3 regions of the Janthinobacterium sp. BJB301 genome follow, and region 2 is predicted to be linked to each of the others. Evidence: predicted binding sites of a transcription regulator. Region 2 holds the regulator's gene; each other region holds the start of a gene.
What was found. Region 2 encodes HrcA, which represses chaperone genes, less so after heat shock. Its sites were predicted from a motif close to TTAGCACTCNNNNNNNNNGAGTGCTAA; they were not measured.

Region 1 (6,900 bases), 710 kb from region 2:
GCGGCTTGCTCCAGGCCAGCTTGCACCAGTTCGGGAATTTTTTCCAGCAACGCTTCCACCCGCTCCTGCGCCTCGCGCATGCGTTGCACGTACAGGGCGTTCTCGGCGGCCAGCGCGGCATTGTCCTTGCGCAGTTGCGCGTTTTCACGGCGCAGCGCATGGGTCATTTCGGCCAGCAGGCCTATTTTGTCGGATAATTCGTTGAATTCGGAAATCATCCCGCCACTATAGGGCGGACGCTCCATGGGCGTCAATCGAATCACGCCGCTGTCACACATATTTACATCAATGCAGGGCAGTTGGCGGACAATACACACTTTTTCCGGCGCTTTTCGCCAACTGCGCGCATCCGCCAGCGCCGCGACGGCAACGTTTTACTCGTCGACGTAATCGGCTTCGATATCGAGTCCGCCATAACGGTTTTCGCAAGAGCGGCGCACCAGCGTCTGTTGTCCGCCCTTGCCGTCAAGCACCATCGTCAAATCGCGGCAGGTACGGCTGTAGCTGCCAGGTTTGGCGTCCGTGCCCGAGGGCGTCAGACGCACTGCCAGCGGTACCGCATTGCCCAGGCCCTTGTTGCTCCACTGGCGCGTCTTGCCCTCCTCTTCATCTTTCAAGGTGCGCACGGCGGCCTTCAGCAACGATGCTTGTTCTTTCGCGTTCAGCCTGGCGATGGTGACGTCGGACAGGAAAGGCGGATACACGACGGGCGCCGGGTCCTTGCCCTGCACGTCCCACTTGCCGCTGTTCTGCGAACAGGTGCGCCTGCTCAGGTCTTGCGACTTGCCGCCCGCCGTGACGACGAATTTCAGGTCGCGGCACACATGCGCCTTCAGGCTGTGTTCCGTCATGCCGGAGTTGCTGAAGTTATACGTGACCTTGACCATCACGCCGCGGTCGCCGCCGTTGTCCCACACGTGCGCTTCCTGGTCGTCATCGTCCTTGTTGAGGTCGTTGAACAAATCGCCCAGCAGCCTCTCTTTTTCCTGCGGCGTCAGGGTCGCCACGGTGATCTCGTCGGCGATGGTGGGCGTTTGCGCCGTGGCATTGCCCAGGCAGGCGAGACCGACGAGAGTAGCGCCCAACAGGCGCAGGGCGGGATGGGAAATCGGGAATGGCATGGCGTGCTTTCTGGTGCGAGTGGTGATATTGATATGCAATTGCAATCATCTTATCAAATTTCATAGTCAAACTCTGTTTCCTATGCGTACAGGAACGCCCCCTCTCCGAACGACATGCTAGAGTCGCGCCTGTTGCTGACGCCCGGGAACGAGGCTTGTGCTGGCGCAAACCCTGTGTAGATGCAGGCTCTGCTCAGCATCTATCTATATGTTCCCCTTGAATAAGCCCCCTACCGTCCCTATAATTAGCACTCGTTAGTAGAGAGTGCTAACAAACTCTTTCGTAGCAATCCTCAGGACTGATGGTGCTTGCCAGACCACTGCAGGGAACGCTACGCGGCGGGCGACGCCGCGATGCACCACTGCCGCAGACAGGCAAGGACAGGATGACCTGGGGTTTGCTTGACCGTTGCGGGCTGCTTTCAACGGCGGTCACTGAAAACAGGCCTGGCGCTGTGCCGGACTTGTATTCATTTAGCAACACCTATCCATTGAACTTTAAGGAGTTTTGTATGAATCTGCGCCCATTGAACGATCGCGTCATCGTCAAACGCCTCGACCAGGAAACCAAAACTGCGTCCGGCCTCATCATTCCTGATGCAGCTGCTGAAAAACCGGATCAAGGCGAAGTCCTTGCCGTAGGCAATGGCAAGATTCTCGACGACGGCAAAGTCCGTCCTCTGGATGTCAAAGTGGGCGACCGCGTCCTGTTCGGCAAGTACGCCGGCCAAACCGTCAAAGTTGACGGCGATGAGCTGCTGGTCATGCGCGAAGAAGACATCATGGCGATCGTCGTCAAGTAATTGTTTCCACGTTGTAGACAGATACATCCCGAAACTCAGGAGAATTGAACATGGCAGCTAAAGAAGTAGTATTCGGCGACGCAGCGCGCGCCAAGATGGTCGAAGGCGTCAATATCCTCGCCAACGCAGTCAAAGTCACCTTGGGCCCGAAAGGCCGCAACGTCGTACTGGAGCGCTCGTTCGGCGCCCCTACCGTCACCAAGGATGGTGTGTCGGTAGCGAAAGAAGTTGAACTCAAAGACAAGCTCATGAACATGGGCGCGCAAATGGTCAAGGAAGTTGCTTCCCGCACCAGCGACAACGCCGGCGACGGCACCACCACCGCCACCGTACTGGCACAAGCCATCGTGCGCGAAGGCATGAAGTTCGTTGCCGCCGGCATGAACCCGATGGACCTGAAGCGCGGTATCGACAAGGCAGTTGCTGCCACCGTCGAAGAACTGGCGAAAATCGCCCGTCCTTGCACCACGACCAAAGAAATCGCCCAAGTTGGCGCGATCTCGGCGAACTCGGACTACTCGATCGGCGAGCGTATCGCTGAAGCGATGGAAAAAGTCGGCAAAGAAGGCGTCATCACCGTGGAAGACGGCAAGTCGCTGAACGACGAGCTGGACATCGTTGAAGGCATGCAGTTCGACCGCGGCTACCTGTCGCCATACTTCATCAACAACCCAGAGAAACAAGTTGCCGTACTGGACAGCCCATTCGTCCTGCTGTGCGACAAGAAAATCTCGAACATCCGTGACCTGCTGCCGGTACTGGAACAAGTCGCCAAAGCTGGCCGTCCACTGCTGATCATCGCAGAAGACATCGAAGGCGAAGCGCTGGCAACCCTGGTTGTGAACAACATCCGCGGCATCCTGAAAACTTGCGCAGTGAAAGCCCCTGGCTTCGGCGACCGCCGCAAAGCCATGCTGGAAGACATCGCTGTCCTGACCGGCGGCCAAGTGATCGCTGAAGAAGTCGGCCTGACCCTGGAAAAAGTGACCCTGGCCGAACTGGGCCAAGCGAAACGCATCGAAGTGGGCAAGGAAAACACCATCGTCATCGATGGCGCCGGCGAAGCAGCCTCGATCGAAGCACGCGTAAAACAAGTGCGTGTACAGATCGAAGAAGCGACCTCGGACTACGACCGTGAAAAACTGCAAGAACGCGTAGCCAAACTGGCTGGCGGCGTTGCCGTGATCAAGGTTGGCGCAGCCACCGAAGTCGAAATGAAAGAGAAAAAAGCCCGCGTTGAAGATGCACTGCACGCGACCCGCGCTGCCGTGGAAGAAGGCATCGTGCCAGGCGGCGGCGTAGCCCTGCTGCGCGCACGCGCCAACATCACGGTCAAGGGCGACAATCCTGATCAAGACGCTGGTATCAAGATCGTCCTGCGCGCAATGGAAGAGCCACTGCGCATGATCGTGCAAAACGCTGGCGAAGAAGCTTCGGTCGTCGTGGCAGCCGTACTGGCTGGCTCGGGCAACTACGGCTACAACGCTGCCAACGGCACGTATGGCGACATGGTGGAAATGGGCGTCCTGGACCCAGCCAAAGTGACCCGTTCGGCGCTGCAAAACGCCGCTTCGATCGCTTCGCTGATGCTGACGACCGACTGCATGGTCTGCGAAATCGCTGACGACAAAGCAGGCGGCGGCATGGGCGGCGGCATGGGTGGTATGGGCGGCATGGGCGGCATGGACGGCATGATGTAATGTCCGGCGGCCAGTCGCGCAGGCGACGGCGCGACTGGCCGCATACGCAGGGACAGGGCTGGCAGACCAAAAGCTGCCAGCGCCTCCCGGCGGCCCCGAAAGCCACCTTCTACGGAAGGTGGCTTTTTTTCGCCTGTTGATTTTACAAGCCCGTTTGGCAAGCCCGTTGGCAAGCCCGGCGATTGCCGGCCTGTGCGTTTTGCTTTAGCATGGCCGCCATCCTCCACCTTCTTACGCCACTACCGCCATGCCGCCACGCGCCTCTTCTTCCAAAACCACCATCATCGCCGGCATCCTGGCCGGCTTGCTGGCCGCCGGGCTCGGTGCTTTCTACCTGCATCAGCAGTCCGCGCCGCAGGCAGACAATGCCCCGACCGCGAGCGGCCAGACGGCGGTGCCGGAGCAGAACGCGCGCGCCGTCGATGCGCTGATGGCTTTGCCGGAGATCAAGGCATGGTCGGCGCATATCGAAAAGGCGTCCGGCGGCCGCGCGCACGGCGCCGTGATGGAAACGTCGCCCGAGACGCGCCTCGTCGATGGCGTCGCTTGCTACCAGCTGAGCTTTTTCGAAAGCACGCCCGATGCGGCGCACCGGTGGGAGAGTTTCGTCGTCACGCCCGATGGCAAGCGCATCCTCGTCGACGACATCGTCAGCGGCGACCTGATCAGCCTGGAACAATGGCGCAAGGACAATGCGCCCATGCAGCGCATCGCCACGCAGTAACACCCTTAGCCGACGCGATGGCCAGGGACACTGGCGTTGCAGCGCAAGCTTTACTTTCTGGCATCGAAGCCCGATACTCGCCCACATGCCCGCCATCACTGTCCGCCCCCTCACGCCAGACGACGCCAGCGCCTACCGCGCGCTGCGCCTGGCCGGCATCGCCGAACTGCCCGCCGCCTTCTGCACCACGCATGCGGCGGAAAGCGGCTTGCCGCTGGCACAGATAGCCGAGCGCTTGCACGCCACCTCCCACCAAATAATATTTGGCGCTTTCAACAAGGAACAATTGATCGCCATGGCCGGCCTGCGCCGCGAACCGATCGCCGTCGTGCATGACAAGGCCAGCCTGTGGGGCGTGTACGTGGCGCCGCAGGCGCGCGGGCGCGGCGCGGGACGGCAACTGGTGCAGGCCGCCATCGCCCATGCCTGCGCCATTCCCGAGCTGGGCCGCGTGCGCCTGGCCGTGGCACAGGACAACCACGCGGCATTGACCCTGTACCTGGCTTGCGGTTTTACCCTGGAGGACTGTCCCGCATCGGATGGCATGCTGCAAATGCAGCTGTGGCTGCCCCGCCCTGCGCGTGCAAGTGCCGAAAGTAATGTCTTTATGAAAATCAATACCTTACAAATCCCTGCGAAATAGCGGACAGGCCGTTTTTTCTGTTGCAAGCAAACGCGGCAGGCCTTAGCATCGCGGCTTACAAAAAAAACTTGGGGAGAGCCAATGTCATCGGCCGAGACACAAACTGCCACGGGCAAGATGCCCCGGCAAATACCGTACATCATCGCCAACGAAGGCTGCGAACGCTTCAGCTTTTATGGCATGCGCAACATCCTGACGCCATTCCTCATCAGCACCCTGCTGCTGATGATCCCGATCGACCAGCGCACGGGCGAAGCCAAGCACGTGTTCCACACCTTCGTCATCGGCGTGTACTTCTTCCCGCTGCTGGGCGGCTGGCTGGCCGACCGCTTTTTCGGCAAATACAACACCATCTTCTGGCTCAGCCTCGTGTATTGCGCCGGCCATGCCTGCCTGGCCCTGTTTGAAAACAGCGTCAACGGCTTCTATTTCGGCCTGTTCCTGATCGCCTTCGGTTCCGGCGGCATCAAGCCGCTCGTGGCCTCGTTTGTCGGCGACCAGTTCGACCAGACCAACAAGCACAAGGCCAAGCTGGTGTTCGACCTGTTCTACTGGATCATCAACTTCGGCTCCTTCTTCGCTTCGCTGCTGATGCCGATGTTCCTGCGCGACTACGGTCCATCGATCGCCTTCGGCATCCCCGGCCTGATGATGCTGGCCGCCACCATCGTCTTCTGGATGGGCGCCAAGAAATACGTACACGTGCCGCCGGCACCGCCGAATCCCGATTCGTTCACCCGCGTGGCCCGCACGGCCCTGCTGGCGCGTGTCGACGGCGGTTCGCGTCCCGGCCTGTACGTGGCCTACGTCGGCGTGATCGGCGCCCTGTATGCGTTCTACAGCATTCCCGAATGGGGCTTCGTGATTTCCGCGTGTACGGCGCTGGTATTGCTGCTGGCCTTCGGCAGCATCGGCACGGCCATGCAGCTGGAACGCGCGCGCGGCATCCACCCCGACGAAGCCGTCGAAGGCGTGCGCGCCGTGTTGCGCATCCTCGTCATCTTCGCCCTCGTCACGCCCTTCTTCTCGCTGTTCGACCAGAAGGCTTCGACGTGGATCGTGCAAGCGAACACCATGGAAAAACCAAGCTGGTTCCTGCCGGCGCAGATGCAGGCGCTGAACCCGATGCTGGTGATGCTGCTGATCCCGTTCAACAACCTGGTGCTGTACCCGATGCTGAACCGCTTCGGCCTGGAAGCGACGGCCCTGCGCCGCATGACGGCCGGTATCGGCTTTTCCTCGCTGGCGTGGATCGTCATCGGCTTGCTGCAGCTGGCCCTCGACAGCGGCAATGCCGTCTCCATCATGTGGCAGATCCTGCCGTACGCCTTGCTGACGTTCGGCGAAGTGCTGGTCTCGGCGACAGGACTCGAGTTTGCGTACAGCCAGGCGCCCGTGTCCATGAAGGGCGCCATCATGAGCTTCTGGAACCTGTCGACCACGGTGGGCAACCTGTGGGTGCTGATCGTCAACCGCAGCGTCATGAACGAAGGCGTGATCGGCAAGATCGCCGAAAGCGGCATCAGCGTGACGGCCTTCCAGATGTTCTTCTTCGCCGCCTTTGCCGCCGTCGCCATGCTGGCCTTCGGCCTGTATGCAAAGCGCTACAAGATGGTGGATAACTACCGCCAGGCGGCCATCCCGGCAAAAGCATGATGCCGGTTTGACCTGCCGCAATGAAGAAGGGCGCCCTCAGGCGCCCTTTTTTTACGTCGTCACGGTCGGCCCGTCGCGCCCCGTGCGCTCGCGGATCTGCGCCAGTTGCTCGGCCACGGCGATCAGCCCCGCCAGCGCTTCCTGGGTCGGAATGCCGTGCTGCGCCGGATCGGCTTCATAGCGCTCCAGGTACAGGCGCAGGGTAGCGCCTTCGGTGCCCGTGCCGGACAGGCGCAGCACGATGCGCGCGCCG
Region 2 (6,900 bases):
ACCGGCATCGCCGCGTTCAACTAATGGACGCCTTGGCTTCCACCCTGCGGCCCGCGCCGCTGACCGGATTGCGCGTGCTGGACCTGTCGCGCGTGCTGGCCGGCCCGTGGGCCGGGCAAATGCTGGCAGACCTGGGCGCCGACGTCGTCAAGGTTGAACAGCCGGGCCGCGGCGACGACACGCGCTCCTGGGGCCCGCCATACCTGAAAGATGCAGATGGCCGCGACACCGCCGAGGCCGCCTATTTCCAGTGCGCCAACCGCAACAAGCGTTCCTTGTGCATCGACCTGGCCGCGCCGGAAGGGCAAGCCCTGGTGCGCCAGCTGGCGGCCGAAGCGGACGTGCTGCTGGAAAATTTCAAGCTCGATGGTTTGAAGCAATACGGCCTCGATGCGGCCAGCTTGCTGGCACTCAACCCGCGCCTCGTCTACTGCTCCATCACGGGCTTTGGCCAGGATGGGCCGTACGCGGCGCGCGCCGGCTATGACTTCCTGATCCAGGGCATGGGCGGCTTGATGAGCATCACGGGCGTACCCGACGGCCAGCCGGGCGCGGGTCCGCAAAAAGTGGGCGTGGCACAGACGGACATCCTGACTGGCCTGTACGCCACGATCGCCGTGCAGGCGGCGCTGGCCGAACGCGAACGCTCGGGCCAGGGCCAGCATATCGACCTGGCCTTGCTCGACGTGCAAGTGGCCGCGCTGGGCAACCAGGCGGCCAATTACCTGTGCGGCGGCAAGGTGCCGCAGCGCATGGGCAATGCCCATCCGAACATCGTGCCTTACCAGGACTTCCCCACGGCCGACGGCGACATGATTTTGGCGATCGGCAACGATGGCCAATTTTCGCGCTTTTGCGCCGTCGCCGGCCACCCGGAATGGGCGCAGGACGAACGCTTCGCCACCAATCCGCAGCGCGTGGCACACCGGGCGATCTTGATCCCCCTGATGCGCCAGACCACGGTCATGCGCACGACGGCCGAGTGGATCAGCGCCTTCGAGGCGCAAGCCGTGCCGTGCGGTCCCGTCAACCGCATCGACCAGGTCTTTGCCGACCCGCAAGTGGTGGCGCGTGGCTTGAAAGTGGACATGCCGCATCCCACGGCGGGCACGGTGGCGCTGGTGGCCAATCCCGTGCGCCTGTCCCACTCGCCGGTGCAATACCGCTTGCCGCCGCCATTGCTGGGGCAGCATACGGACGAGGTGCTGCAGCAGTGGCTGGGCCTCGATGGCGGCCAGATCGACGGTTTGCGCGAACGCAAGGTCGTGTAAATGTTGGGTATGTCGGATTACGCGCTTGCGCGCTAATCCGACCTACTTCAATACCAGCTTCAACGCCGGCTTCTCGCCATAATCGTCATAGCGCTCATTGATGCCGGCGATACAGAACGTGATTTCTTCCAGCAAGTCCGGCACTTGCGCCTTCATTGCTTCCGCATCCTGCACAACAATGTCGAGCACTTCGTTCGGTTTCAAACGGAACTGCGTCATGTTTTCGTCATCGCGCAGATAGCTGAGGCAATCAACCCAGGCGTCCATGCTGTTGCCGTAGAACTCGGGGAAACCGAAGGCTTGCACGCATTGCGCGTGAAAGCTCGCTGCGTCGGTGATGTCTTTTCCATTCAGGATGGCAGTGGCCATGGTCTTCCTCAGTTCTTCAGCGACAGCACATCCTGCATGTCGAACAGGCCGGTCGGCTTGTCGGCCAGGAAACGCGCGGCGCGCAGGGCGCCATGGGCGTAGGTGACGCGGCTGCTCGACTTGTGGCTGATCTCGATGCGCTCGCCGATGCCCGCAAACAGCACCGTATGATCGCCGACGATATCGCCGCCGCGGATGGTGGCAAAGCCGATGGTCGACGGGTCGCGTTCGCCCGTCACGCCTTCGCGGCCGTACACGGCGCATTCCTTCAGGTCGCGGCCCAGGGCGCCGGCCACCACTTCACCCATTTGCAGGGCCGTGCCCGATGGCGCATCGACCTTGAAGCGGTGATGGGCTTCGATGATCTCGATATCGTAGCCTTCGGACAGGCTTTTCGCGGCCAGTTCCAGCAGCTTCATGGTGACGTTCACGCCCACGCTCATGTTCGGCGCGAACATGATGGCCGTCTTTTCAGCGGCGGCGGCAATGGCGGCCTTGCCCGCATCATCGAAACCCGTGGTGCCGATGATCATCTTGATGCCGTGCTCGGCGCAATACACCAGGTGCTGCAAAGTGCCTTCGGGACGCGTGAAGTCGATCAGGTAATCGGCGCCGGCCAGGCCGGTGGCCAGATCGGATGCGATCAGCACGCCGGCAGGCTTGCCGAGAAAGGCGGCAGCATCCTGGCCGACGGAAGGCGATCCAGCGCGGTCGAGGGCGCCGGCCAGCACGGCGTCGGGCGCATTGCTGACCGCTTCGATCAGGATATGGCCCATGCGGCCGCTGGCGCCAGCGATGGCAATTTTCAGTTCAGTCATTTTATTCTCTTACAGCAACTTATTTGGTGGGTTCGGCAGCAGGTGCAGGTGCAGGCTCGGCGGCAGGTGCAGGCGCAACTTCAGGCTTACTCACAGGAATGGCGGGCGCGGCATCGGCCGGCACCGGCACGGCGCTTGGCGCCACGGGAGACGGCACGGCGGCGGCAGGCACGTCGGCCTTGGCAACCTTGGCGAACGGCGACGGGCCGGCGATACGGTCGATGTATTCTTTCTCCGTCGGCAAGTTGCCGCCTTCGAAACGTTCAACCTTGCCATCCTTGCCGAAGTACACGACCACGCGGCTGCTGGTGGTTTCGCCACTGCCCCGGGCCAGGCGGAATGGATAATCCCAGCGGTCGGCATGGAAGATATCGGTCAGCAGCGAGGTGCCGAGGACGAAACGCACCTGGTCGCGCGTCATGCCCACTTTCAACTGGCCCAGCATCTCTTCGGAGACAAAGTTGCCTTGTTGAATGTCAGGACGATAGGGCGAGAAAAACCACATGAATTTTTGCAGCGGCGTAATGGTGGTCGTTTGTGCGCCCTGTTCGGGGACCAGTTCCTTGCCTTCTTTTTGAGCAGCTGCCGGCTTTTCGCCAAGGATGCCACGGCTGGCGCAGCCGGACATGGCCAGCGCGACACAGACCATGCCTGCCACGACTGGTGCTCGAAATGAAATACGGTGCCAGAGAGATGGCAATACAGCCGGTGTTACGCGCATAAATGACCTCAATTTGATGAACAAAACGCCAGGAGTGGCCGGCCTGCCAAAAAATGCATATTTTGGCACTCCCCGCTAAAACGCTATATGATAAAGCACCTGACCCACATACGAGCAACAAACATGAGTAACAATCCTAGTGATCTCAAGGCAAGCGGCCTGAAAGCCACCCTGCCACGGCTGAAGATACTCGATATCTTCCAGAGTAGCCCGGTACGCCACCTGACCGCGGAAGACGTCTACAAGATTCTGCTGGCCGACAATATGGATGTCGGCTTGGCAACTGTCTACCGCGTCCTGACGCAATTCGAACAGGCAGGCTTGCTCAACCGCAACCATTTTGAAACCGGCAAGGCGATTTTCGAGCTCAACGAAGGTTCCCACCACGACCACCTGGTGTGCCTCGACTGTGGCCGGGTCGAAGAATTCTTCGACGAAGACATCGAAGTGCGCCAGCAAAAGGTAGCCGAAGAGCGCGGCTTCAAGATCGCCGAACACGCCTTGGCCATCTACGGCAACTGCATCAAGACGGCTTGCCCGCACAAAACCGCCTGACCACAGCTGGCCGCTCCCACGGGGCGGCTGGCGCGCCAGGCATTACGATCAATGATGGCTGAGCGCGCTTGACAGCAACTTGGCCGTGATATCGACAATCGGGATGACGCGCTCGTAGGCCATGCGCGTCGGTCCGATCACTCCCAGCGTGCCCACGATCTTGCCGTTGACTTCATACGGCGCCGTCACCACGCTCATCTCATCCATCGGCACCAGGTTCGATTCGCCGCCGATGAATATCTGCACGCCCGTCGCCTTGCTCGATACGTCGAGCAGCTGCATCAAACCCGTTTTTTGCTCGAACATGTCGAACATCTGGCGCAGCGAATGCATATTCGATGACAGATCGCTCACGCTGAGCAAGTTGCGCTCGCCGGAAATCACCATGTCATCGCTATGGTCGGCCATCGCTTCGCTGCCCGCTTCCACGGCCGCCTGCATCAGGCTGCCCATATCGTCGCGCAACTGGCGCAATTCACCCTGCAGGCGCACGCGCACGGCATCGAATGACAGGCCGCCATAATTCTGGTTGATGTAATTGGCCGATTGCACCAGTTGCGCCGGCGTATAGTCGGCCTCCGTCAGCAATAAACGGTTCTGCACGTCGCCGCCGGGGGCGACGATGACGAGCAGGATGCGTTTTTCGGACAGGCGCAGGAATTCGATTTGCTGGAATACGGATTCGCGGCGCGGAGTGAGCACGACGCCGGCAAACTGCGACAGCGATGACAGCATCTGCGCCGCGTTGGCGATGGTTTTTTGCGGTTGCGGCGTCTGCAGGCGCATGCGCGACTCCACCAGATGCTCGTCCAGGTGCCGGACGGTCAGCAAGGTATCGACAAAGATGCGGTAGCCGCGCGGCGTGGGGATGCGTCCGGCCGAGGTGTGAGGGCTGGACACATAACCGAGTTCTTCCAGGTCGGCCATGATGTTGCGGATCGTGGCCGGCGACAGGTCCAGGCCGGAAATTTTCGACAAGGCGCGCGAACCGACCGGCAGGCCGTCGGCGATATATCGCTCGACCAGGGCTTTCAGCAGTGTTTGGGCACGTGTATCGAGTTGCATGGTGTTTTATTTAAGCAAGTATGTTGTTAAGCAAGCGGTAACGAAAGCGGCCGAACGTGCATCAACAGCGCCTATTATGCACGTTCGCCCGCCCCGCGGCGATCAATCTTCCAGTTGCCCCTGCAGCCACAGCAGCAATTCATCGAAGTTGGCGCAGATGGCGTCGGGCTGCACGCCGGCGGCCAGATGCGCGTCGCTGCCCTTGCGGTTCATCCACACGGCGCGCATACCCGCTCCTTGCGCTCCCGTGACGTCGAAATACAGGTCGTCGCCCACATACACGGCCTCATGCGGCGCCACGCCCAGCGCGGCGCAAGCGGCCAGGAAGATGCTCGCGTCAGGCTTGGCCACGCCGAAATCGCTGGCGGCGATGGAGACTTTAAAATGCTGTGCCAGGCCGATAATTTCAAGGTCCGCATTGCCATTCGAAATCGAGCCGACCAGCATGCGTTGGCCCATCCAGGCAAGGCCAGGCAAGACGTCGTCATACGGCTGGACGCGATGGCGCGCAGCCAGGAACTGCGCGATGGCGCCATCGACCAGGACAGGATCCTCGCCGGCCGCCTCGAAGGCGGCCAGCAAGCCGGCGCGGCGCAACTCGATCAGGTTGCCATGGAAATGCGGTTGTTCATGGAGCATGGCCAGGCGGTGCTGGCGCAGCACCTCGATGGAAAACTGCTGCGCCACCTTGGGCGCATGCGTGGCCAGCCAGTCGTGCAGCAGGGTTTCCGCGGCGGCAATCACGGGCGCGATGGGCCACAAGGTATCGTCGAGGTCGAACAGGATGGCCTTGGGCGGCACGGCAGGTTTTACAGGGGCAAGGGACATGGGATTCACGGTGGATGCCACGCCACAGTGCGCAGCCTGCCTCTATTGTCGCATTGATCGCCGCCGCCGGCATGGCTGCGCCTCCATGAAATGGGGCCGGGCCAGCGCTTCCCGGCGAAAAATTGTTACAGGGTGATACAAGGCAAGATCATTCAGCTTGCCAGATAGACTAAAATAGGCGCCATTCCAATGCGGCGCCAGCGTCCGCGTTGCGCTACCCAACCTAATTCGTTTTGGAGAATGTATGAAAAATTTGTACCTGCGCTCGATGCTGGCGGCGGCTTGCGCCGTCACACTGGCAGCCTGCGGTGGCAGCGGCGGCAACCTGTATCTGCAAGGCCAAGTCGTCGGCCTGGCCAAAGATGGCCTGATTCTCCTGAATGACGGGGAAAGCTTGCCGATTCCTGCGGGCCAGGCCAGCTTTGTTTTCACCAAGCTGGTCAAGAACGATGACCGCTACAATATCACTATCGCACAACAGCCCAAGGGTGCCGTTTGCACCATTATCAATGGCGTCGGCAAGGCATCGAGCTACTCCGTGACCACGGCCCAGGTGAACTGCCAGACCAACGCCTACCCGCTGAGCGGCACGGTCACGGGCCTGACCGCGGATGGTTTGCGCCTGGTGATGGGACCCAACGGCACCACCCTGCTGGCTGGCGCCACCACCTACGAATTCAAAAGCGTTGATGACGGCGCCTCGTACGGCATTTCCATACTGGCTCAGCCAACGGGCCTGACGTGCCGCTTCCAGGGTTCCAGCAGTGCCGATGGCAGCGATACGGTCGGCAAGATGGGATCTGCCGCCACGACCGCAGCCACACTTGACTGCAAGCCGCAGTAATCCTTGCGATCCGTCACCTATTTTTGGAGAAATACATGAAGTTATCCTGCTTGCGCCCTATCGCCGCACTGCTGCTGACCTTGGGACTGGCCGCTTGCGGCGGCAAGGCCTCGTATGATGTCAGCGGCACGATCTCAGGCTTGAACAATGAAGGACTGATCCTGGTCAATAGCGGCGACTCCCTGCCGATTCCTGCGGGGAAAACAGCGTTTACCTTTGCCAAGCGCATCGACTATGGTACCGACTACAACATCACCATCCAGCAGCAACCGGCGCACATGACTTGCAGCATCAGCGGTGGCTCCGGTTCGGCTGGTCATTACCTCACTATCAGCGCCGCTGTTGCTTGCGCGCAAAACAGATATACAGTGGGTGGCACGATTTCCGGCCTGACGGTGGACGGTCTGGTGCTGATTAACGGTAGTACCA
Region 3 (6,900 bases), on a different contig from region 2:
TGCCGCGTGCGCCCGACCGGCCAGCCGGTGCCGGATACCCTGGCGGGCACGCCGTGCGGTGCGATCTTTGCGGAATTGGTGCGCATGAATGAAGGCGAACGGCATGCCGTGCCAAAGCAGGTGCTGGCGCGTTCGCTGGGACAGGTGGACTTGGCGCGCCTGCAGGCGCGGACATTGCGCATGGCCAGCGACCGCGTGCCCGCCAGCGCCGCGCAATTGAACGGCGCGCTGTTCGAACTGCCCCTGTTTGCCATGGCGGACTTGCTGGGTTTTGCGCCAGCGCAATGGCCGGCGCTGGCCGCCTGGACGCGCGATTTCGTCGCCTGCCTGTCACCGCTGAGTGATGGAGAACAACTGGCTGGCGCGCAAGTGGCTGCAGACGCCTTGCTGCAAGGTTTTACCGTGTTGCTGCGCGAGGCGGATGCATTGCCCGGCAGCTTGCTGGCCAAGGTCGTGTCCGAGGCGGAAGCGCTGGGCTGGCGAGCCTCGGGCGGCGTGCTGGCCAACCTCGTGGGTCTGCTGTCGCAGACCTGCGATGCCACGGCCGGCTTGCTGGGCAATGCCATAGTTGCCTTGCGCACGCAACCGCAGTGGTCCACGCAAGTGCGTGCCGCCCCCCGGCTGTGGCCAGCCCTGCTGCGCGAGGTCAGCCGGCATGACCCCTCCATCCACAATACGCGCCGCTACACGGCGCAAGACGTGGAATTCGATGGCGTGCGCGTGGCGGCCGGGCAGATGATCGTCGTCGTGCTGGCCAGCGCCGGCCATGCGGAGTGCGGCTTTGGCCATGGCCGCCACGCCTGCCCGGGCCAGTCCATCGCGCAGGCCATTGCCACGGCTTGCCTGCAGGCGTGGGCCGACGGGCTGGACCGCGTGCCACTGGCGTGGCGTTATCTGCCGTCGCTGAACGCGCGCATCCCTGTTTTTAGCCTGGGAGAAATGAAATGATTGCCGTGATTTTCGAAGTCTGGCCCGGCGCGGAAGGACGCCAGCAGTATCTGGACCTGGCCGCCGCGCTGCGTCCCTTGCTCGATGAAGTGGACGGTTTCATTTCCATCGAGCGCTTCAGCAGTCTGAGCGAACCAGGCAAATTACTGTCGCTATCGTTCTTTCGCGACGAGGCGGCGCTGGCGCAATGGCGGCAGCTGGAAGCGCACCGCGCGGCGCAAACGGCCGGCCGGCAGGGCGTGTTTGACGACTACCGGCTGCGCATTGCCGCCGTCGTACGCGATTACGGCATGCTGGACCGGCAGCAGGCGCCGGCCGACAGCCGGCGGCGCCACAGCGTTTAGCGGGGCAGTACGCCCTGCGTGATTTTCACTTTGACCCGGTACGTGGGCTCGGCCGCATTCAGGGCGGGCGGCGTGGCCGGATCGACGTCGAGCAAAGTAAACGTCAGGTGGTTGACGGTGACGGAACTGGCGGCGCCGGGCATGGAGTCGGACAAGACGATGTCCGTGGCGCCTGCGCTGTTGAGCAAACTGAAACTGTAGCTGACGTAGCCTTTCCACACGCACACGGCTCCCTTGCGGCAGCGGCTGTCGTTGACACGTTCGAGTTTCAGGGTGTCGGTGGCCGTGATGGCCACCTGTTCGCCCGGCGACAGCACGTGGGTGACGCTGCGCGGCGTGTTTTCCGCGTCGCCGGCGCTGCCGGCTGCGCCGCAGCCAGCCAGCACGGCCAGGCAGGCGTAGAACAGGGGAAGCAGCACGGTGCGGTAAGAGCGGGTCAGATAATGCATGTTTTTCCTTTCAGGTGGAGCGTCCCCGGCGTGCTTGTTCACGCGTGGGATGAAAATGATAGTAACAAAATGATATTTTTACGGCGCGCTATTGGCGTGCTGCCGGTGAATTGATGCGCCAGCCACGCGGCGCGCCGATTACTGCGTAGAATGGCTGTTTTGAAAATCAGGAAACAACCATGAAAAAAACCGACCTGGCCAAAAGCGATGCCAAGAAACTGATGGGAAAGATGAATGTTCCCGGCGCCGGTGCATTCGGTAAGGAAGCGGTGGTCATCGACCGCCGCGAGCAGCGCAAGCGCGATCAGGCCCTGGGCCTGGTGCCATTCGCCGTCAAGCTGAACAGCGATCTGGTCTTGCAATTGCAGACCCTGGCCAAGGAACGCGGCGCGGATCTGAATGAATTGGTCGCCGAGCTGATCACCAAGGGCTTGGCTGCAGCGTAAGGGCTGACAATGTTTATCTGTTGATAAATATCAAGTTATAAAACTAAAAGGCGCCTTGCGGCGCCTTTTGCATTGCGGCATTGCTTGCGATTACACGTAGGCGGCCAGGGCGCCCTTCATTTTTTTCAGCGCCGCCACTTCGATCTGGCGGATGCGTTCGGCCGATACGCCGAACTCTTCTGCCAGCGCGTGCAGGGTGGCGCCGGAGCCGTCGTCGTTGGCCAGCCAGCGCGCTTCGATGATGCGGCGCGAACGGGCGTCCAGCTTCGACAGTGCCGTTTCCAGGCCTTCCGATTGCAGACGCGTCACTTGTTCCGCTTCCAGTACCTTGGTCGGCTCGCTTTGCTCCGACGACAGATAGGCGATCGGCGAAAACTTGTCGTCCTCATCGTCGGTCGGCGATTCCAGCGCGATGTCGCGGCCGCTCAAGCGGGTTTCCATCTCGATCACTTCTTCGCGCTTCACGTCGAGCAGCTTGGCCAGCGCATCGATCTGCTTTGGCGTCATCGCGTCCAGGCCCGTCTTGTGGCTGCGCAGGTTGAAGAATAGCTTGCGCTGGGCCTTCGTCGTCGCGACCTTGACCAGGCGCCAGTTTTTCAGGATGTACTCGTGCATCTCGGCTTTCACCCAGTGCATGGCGTACGACACCAGGCGCACGCCCTGGTCCGGATCGAAACGCTTCACGGCTTTCATCAAGCCGATATTGCCTTCCTGAATCAGGTCGGCGTGCGGCAAGCCATAGCCCAGGTAGCCGCGGGCAATCGAGACCACCAGGCGCAGGTGCGACAGCACCAGTTCTTGCGCGGCGGCCAGGTCATTTTTTTCACGCAGGCGTGTCGCCAGCGAAATTTCTTCGTCATGGGTCAACATGGGCAGGCGGTTCACGGCCGAAATATAGGCGTCGATATTGCCCAGATTGCCAGTGAACCCGAGGCCCAGCGCATTACTTTTGGTCGGAACCAATGCGGACGTTGCGGACATCATAGTCATGTTTTCTCCCTCGTAGTCTTGCTTTGTTCCAGTTGGCCACGTCACGCGACGTGGCAGCTCGTATCTTCGTTTTTGCGTATTCGGTCTTGCACTTTGCAGATCGCGGCACCATCTTCATCTGGCGTCCATGGCGGTTCTGCTGTTGGTATGTCCCTATATTAGCACTCTCTGCTTGAGAGTGCCAATCAGCACATTTAATCGACCTGATAGCCTAAATGCTATGGCGAATGAGTGCTTGATATACATATTTAAAAAGCGATCTGAACAGCGCTGCAGGCCGCTTTACGACAACATGGCCAGTCTACGGCCTCTGACTGAAGCGAGCCTTAAGAATACTTGCTTAATATCAATATAACAGCAATATGGAGATGGCGAGACGCATGGCGGCGCGGGAGCGCCGCCATGGAAAGGAAGGTCAGTTCAGGCGCGCCAGGTGGCGCTGCACGCACAGGAAGGCGCCGATCAGACCCAGGCCGGCGCTGAGGGCCAGCAAGCCGGCCATCGGCAGCGGCGCCAGCGGCACCAGCTGGAATTCGGACGCATACAGGCGGGCAAACTCGGCAATCGCGGTATTCAGCGGCTGCAAGGCCAGCGCCACGGCGCCCAGGGCCAGCGCACCGGCGCACAGGCCCAGCAGGGCGCCCGTGTAATAAAAGGGGCGGTGGATGAAGGTATCGGTGGCGCCGATCAATTTCGAGATGCTGATTTCATCGCGCTGCTGCATCACCTGCAGGCGGATGGTATTGAAGACCACGGCGATCACGGCCACGCCCAGCGTGATCGCCAGCAGCAGCAGCACCAGGCGCAGCACGCCCAGCAGGGCCGCCAGGCGCTTGACCCAGGCCGAATCGACTTGCGCCGATTCCACGAATGGCAGCTGGCGCAGCTGTTCCGCCACCGCATCGACATCCTGCGCTTCGCTGGCGCTGCTGAAGGCATCGAGTTTCAGCACATAGCTGTCGGGCAGGGGATTGTCGCCCAGGGTGCTGAGCACATCGGCCAGGCCGCTCTTGTTTTTCAGCGAGTCCAGCGCCTGTTCGCGCGGGATGAAGACGATCTTCGCCTTTTGCGGGCCCACGATCTTGCGCATGGCGCTGGCCAGGGCCACGGCTTGCTCGCGCGGCGTGTCGATCTTCAGGAAGACGCTGATTTCCGGGTCGACCGACATCTGTTCCGACATGGGACGCACGTTGTCGAGCATGGTCAAGCCGGCGAACGGCAGCGACAGGGCGATGGCGACGACGAGCACGTTCAATAGAAAGCCGCCCGGCGACTTGCGCAAGTGAATCAGTGCCGAACCGAGGGCGAAGCGGTGTTGACGGAACCAGCCTCTCATGCCTGTTCTCCCTGCGCGTCGTCCTGGTCGGGAGAGGGCGCAAAATCGGGATCGGGCGGCGCGAAGACGGGCGCCTGCGTGGCCTTGTCGATGGCGACCAGCTGGCCGTTTTTCAGGTGGATCACGCGGGCGGCGGCGTCGAGCATCTGTTCGTCATGGCTGGAAATGAGGCAGGTCACGCCCACGGAGTGGAATGCTTTCAGGGCGTCGAGCACCTTGTTGGCGCTGGCGCGGTCCAGGTTGGCCGTCGGTTCGTCGGCCAGGATGATCTGCGGCCGGTTGACGATGGCACGCGCGATCGATACGCGCTGCTGTTCCCCGCCCGACAGCGACAGCGGTCGCGCCATGGCGCGGTCCAGCAGTCCCACCTTGTCGAGCGCGGCGCGCGCGCGCTGTTCGGCGGCCGCCTTGTGGGCGCCGACGACGAGCAGCGGCAGCATGACGTTGGCCAGGATGGAGCGGTCGTTGAGCAATTTTTGCTGCTGGAAGATCAGGCCCATGTTACGGCGCAAAAACGGCACGCCGGCAGGCTTGATCTTCGCCATATCCTGGCCATTGACGATCAGCTTGCCCGACGTGGGGCGTTCCATGGCGGCGATCATTTTCAGCAAGGTGGATTTGCCTGCGCCGGACGGGCCAGCCAGAAACACCAGCTCGCCCTTGGCAATACTGAGCGAAATGTCGCTGAGCGCCACGGCATCGGGGGAGTATTGCTTGGAGACGTGCTGAAATTCAATCATGTATGGGCTTATCCGAGCAGCGCTTCGACAAATTCGGCAGCCACGAAAGGCTGCAAGTCTTCAATTTTCTCACCGATGCCGATGAAATACACGGGCACGGGACGTACGCGGGCAATTGCCGCCAGCACGCCGCCCTTGGCGGTGCCGTCCAGCTTGGTGATCACCAGGCCGCTCAACTGCAGGGCATCGTCGAAGGCCTTCACTTGCGTGAGGGCGTTCTGGCCCGTGTTGCCGTCGATGACGAGCAAGGTTTCATGCGGTGCGCCATCCATGCCCTTGCCGATCACGCGCTTGATTTTCTTCAATTCTTCCATCAGGTGCAACTGCGTCGGCAAGCGGCCTGCCGTGTCGACCATGACCACGTCGATGCCGCGCGCCTTCGCCGATTGCACGGAGTCGTAGGCCACGGCGGCCGGGTCGCCCGATTCCTGCGAAATCACGGTGACGTTGTTGCGCTCGCCCCAGACCATCAACTGCTCGCGCGCGGCGGCACGGAAGGTGTCGCCCGCGGCCAGCAGCACGGACTGGTTGTTCGACTGCATGTGCTTGGCCAGCTTGCCGATGGTGGTGGTCTTGCCGGCGCCATTCACGCCGGAAATCATCATCACCAGCGGCTTGTGGCGGCCCAGCTCGAAGCGCTTTTCCAGCGGCGAGAGCAGGTCGATCAGCAGCACTTTCAGGGCGGCCTTGACGGCGGCTGCGTCGAGCAGCTTGTCTTCCTTGACCCTCTTCTTCAGTTCCGTCAGCAGGAATTCCGTGGCGTCGATGCCGGCGTCGGACATCAGCAGCGCCGCTTCCAGCTCTTCGTACAGGGCGTCGTCGATCTTCGCGCCGACAAACAGCACGGACAGGGTGTTCGAGGTTTTCGACAGGCCGGCCTTGAGGCGCGTCATCCACGATTTTTTCTCGGGTTCGGCGGCCACGATCACGGGCACGAGCTCGGCCGGCGCACCGCTCAGGGGCGTAGCGGCAGGCGGCGTGGCGGCGGGAAGGACGAGAGGCTCGGCTGGTGCAGCCTCGGGAGCGATGGGTTTTTTCTTGAAGAAACTAAACATGGATGTGTGGTGGCGGGTGCTGACCTAAGGCCCGGCGGCGCCGGACACTGTGTTACGGGCTATTCTACCAGAGCGCGCCCGGCCCTTCATGCTTTACTGTTCGATTGGCAACATTGCGCGGCTATCCACGGAGATCGCCGCAGTTGCCGCGCTTTTCAGCCGGTTCAGTGGGTTTGCAGGGCCAGTGCCTGGTGGCGGCGGCGCCAGTCGGCGATGCTTTCGTCGACTTGCCGCAGGTCCAGCACATGCAAAAAGTGTGGCGGCTGCCTGGTCAGCACAGGACTGCGTCCGCCGGCCCACAATTCCATGTTGGGCGGCAAGCTTGCATGCAGCTGCTGCAGGCTGTCGCGCGTCTGCCGTTGCTTGCTGGCGCTGGAAAACGACAGCGCCACGATGTCCGCCCGTTGCGCGCGGGCGGCCGCGACGATGTCCGTCAGCGGCGTTTCCACGCCCAGCGACATGCAATGGGCGCCGGCCGCCGCGCACAGCGCCTCGGCCATCAGCAGCCCCAGGCCATGACGCTCCTGCGGCAAGGTACTGAGGACGATGCGTGGGGAGCGCGTGGACGGGCTGCTAGCTTGTGGCAGGGAAA

Region 1: a site for HrcA is predicted at 1,367-1,393, ahead of groES (co-chaperone GroES). Genes of this name have one in related genera too.
Region 3: a site for HrcA is predicted at 3,336-3,362, ahead of rpoH (RNA polymerase sigma factor RpoH). Genes of this name have one in related genera too.

The regions. Positions count from the first base shown of each region.
Region 1 is NZ_PDZJ01000002.1:505,369-512,268, forward strand. It holds gene CSQ91_RS15595 (hypothetical protein) at 1-218, opposite strand, end outside; gene CSQ91_RS15600 (hypothetical protein) at 375-1,121, opposite strand; gene groES (co-chaperone GroES) at 1,634-1,924, shown strand; gene groL (chaperonin GroEL) at 1,975-3,624, shown strand; gene CSQ91_RS15615 (hypothetical protein) at 3,872-4,348, shown strand; gene CSQ91_RS15620 (GNAT family N-acetyltransferase) at 4,434-4,991, shown strand; gene CSQ91_RS15625 (POT-type proton-dependent oligopeptide transporter) at 5,109-6,647, shown strand; gene CSQ91_RS15630 (alpha-D-glucose phosphate-specific phosphoglucomutase) at 6,699-6,900, opposite strand, start outside.
Region 2 is NZ_PDZJ01000002.1:1,214,397-1,221,296, forward strand. It holds gene CSQ91_RS18740 (acyl-CoA dehydrogenase) at 1-24, shown strand, start outside; gene CSQ91_RS18745 (CaiB/BaiF CoA transferase family protein) at 24-1,271, shown strand; gene CSQ91_RS18750 (barstar family protein) at 1,314-1,640, opposite strand; gene dapB (4-hydroxy-tetrahydrodipicolinate reductase) at 1,649-2,458, opposite strand; gene CSQ91_RS18760 (outer membrane protein assembly factor BamE) at 2,478-3,107, opposite strand; gene fur (ferric iron uptake transcriptional regulator) at 3,303-3,734, shown strand; gene hrcA (heat-inducible transcriptional repressor HrcA) at 3,783-4,799, opposite strand; gene CSQ91_RS18775 (HAD family hydrolase) at 4,902-5,627, opposite strand; gene CSQ91_RS18780 (hypothetical protein) at 5,872-6,471, shown strand; gene CSQ91_RS18785 (hypothetical protein) at 6,507-6,900, shown strand, end outside.
Region 3 is NZ_PDZJ01000006.1:63,609-70,508, reverse strand. It holds gene CSQ91_RS25785 (cytochrome P450) at 1-948, shown strand, start outside; gene CSQ91_RS25780 (antibiotic biosynthesis monooxygenase family protein) at 945-1,292, shown strand; gene CSQ91_RS25775 (hypothetical protein) at 1,289-1,741, opposite strand; gene CSQ91_RS25770 (hypothetical protein) at 1,921-2,187, shown strand; gene rpoH (RNA polymerase sigma factor RpoH) at 2,278-3,171, opposite strand; gene ftsX (permease-like cell division protein FtsX) at 3,593-4,513, opposite strand; gene CSQ91_RS25755 (cell division ATP-binding protein FtsE) at 4,510-5,253, opposite strand; gene ftsY (signal recognition particle-docking protein FtsY) at 5,262-6,308, opposite strand; gene CSQ91_RS25745 (MerR family transcriptional regulator) at 6,473-6,900, opposite strand, start outside.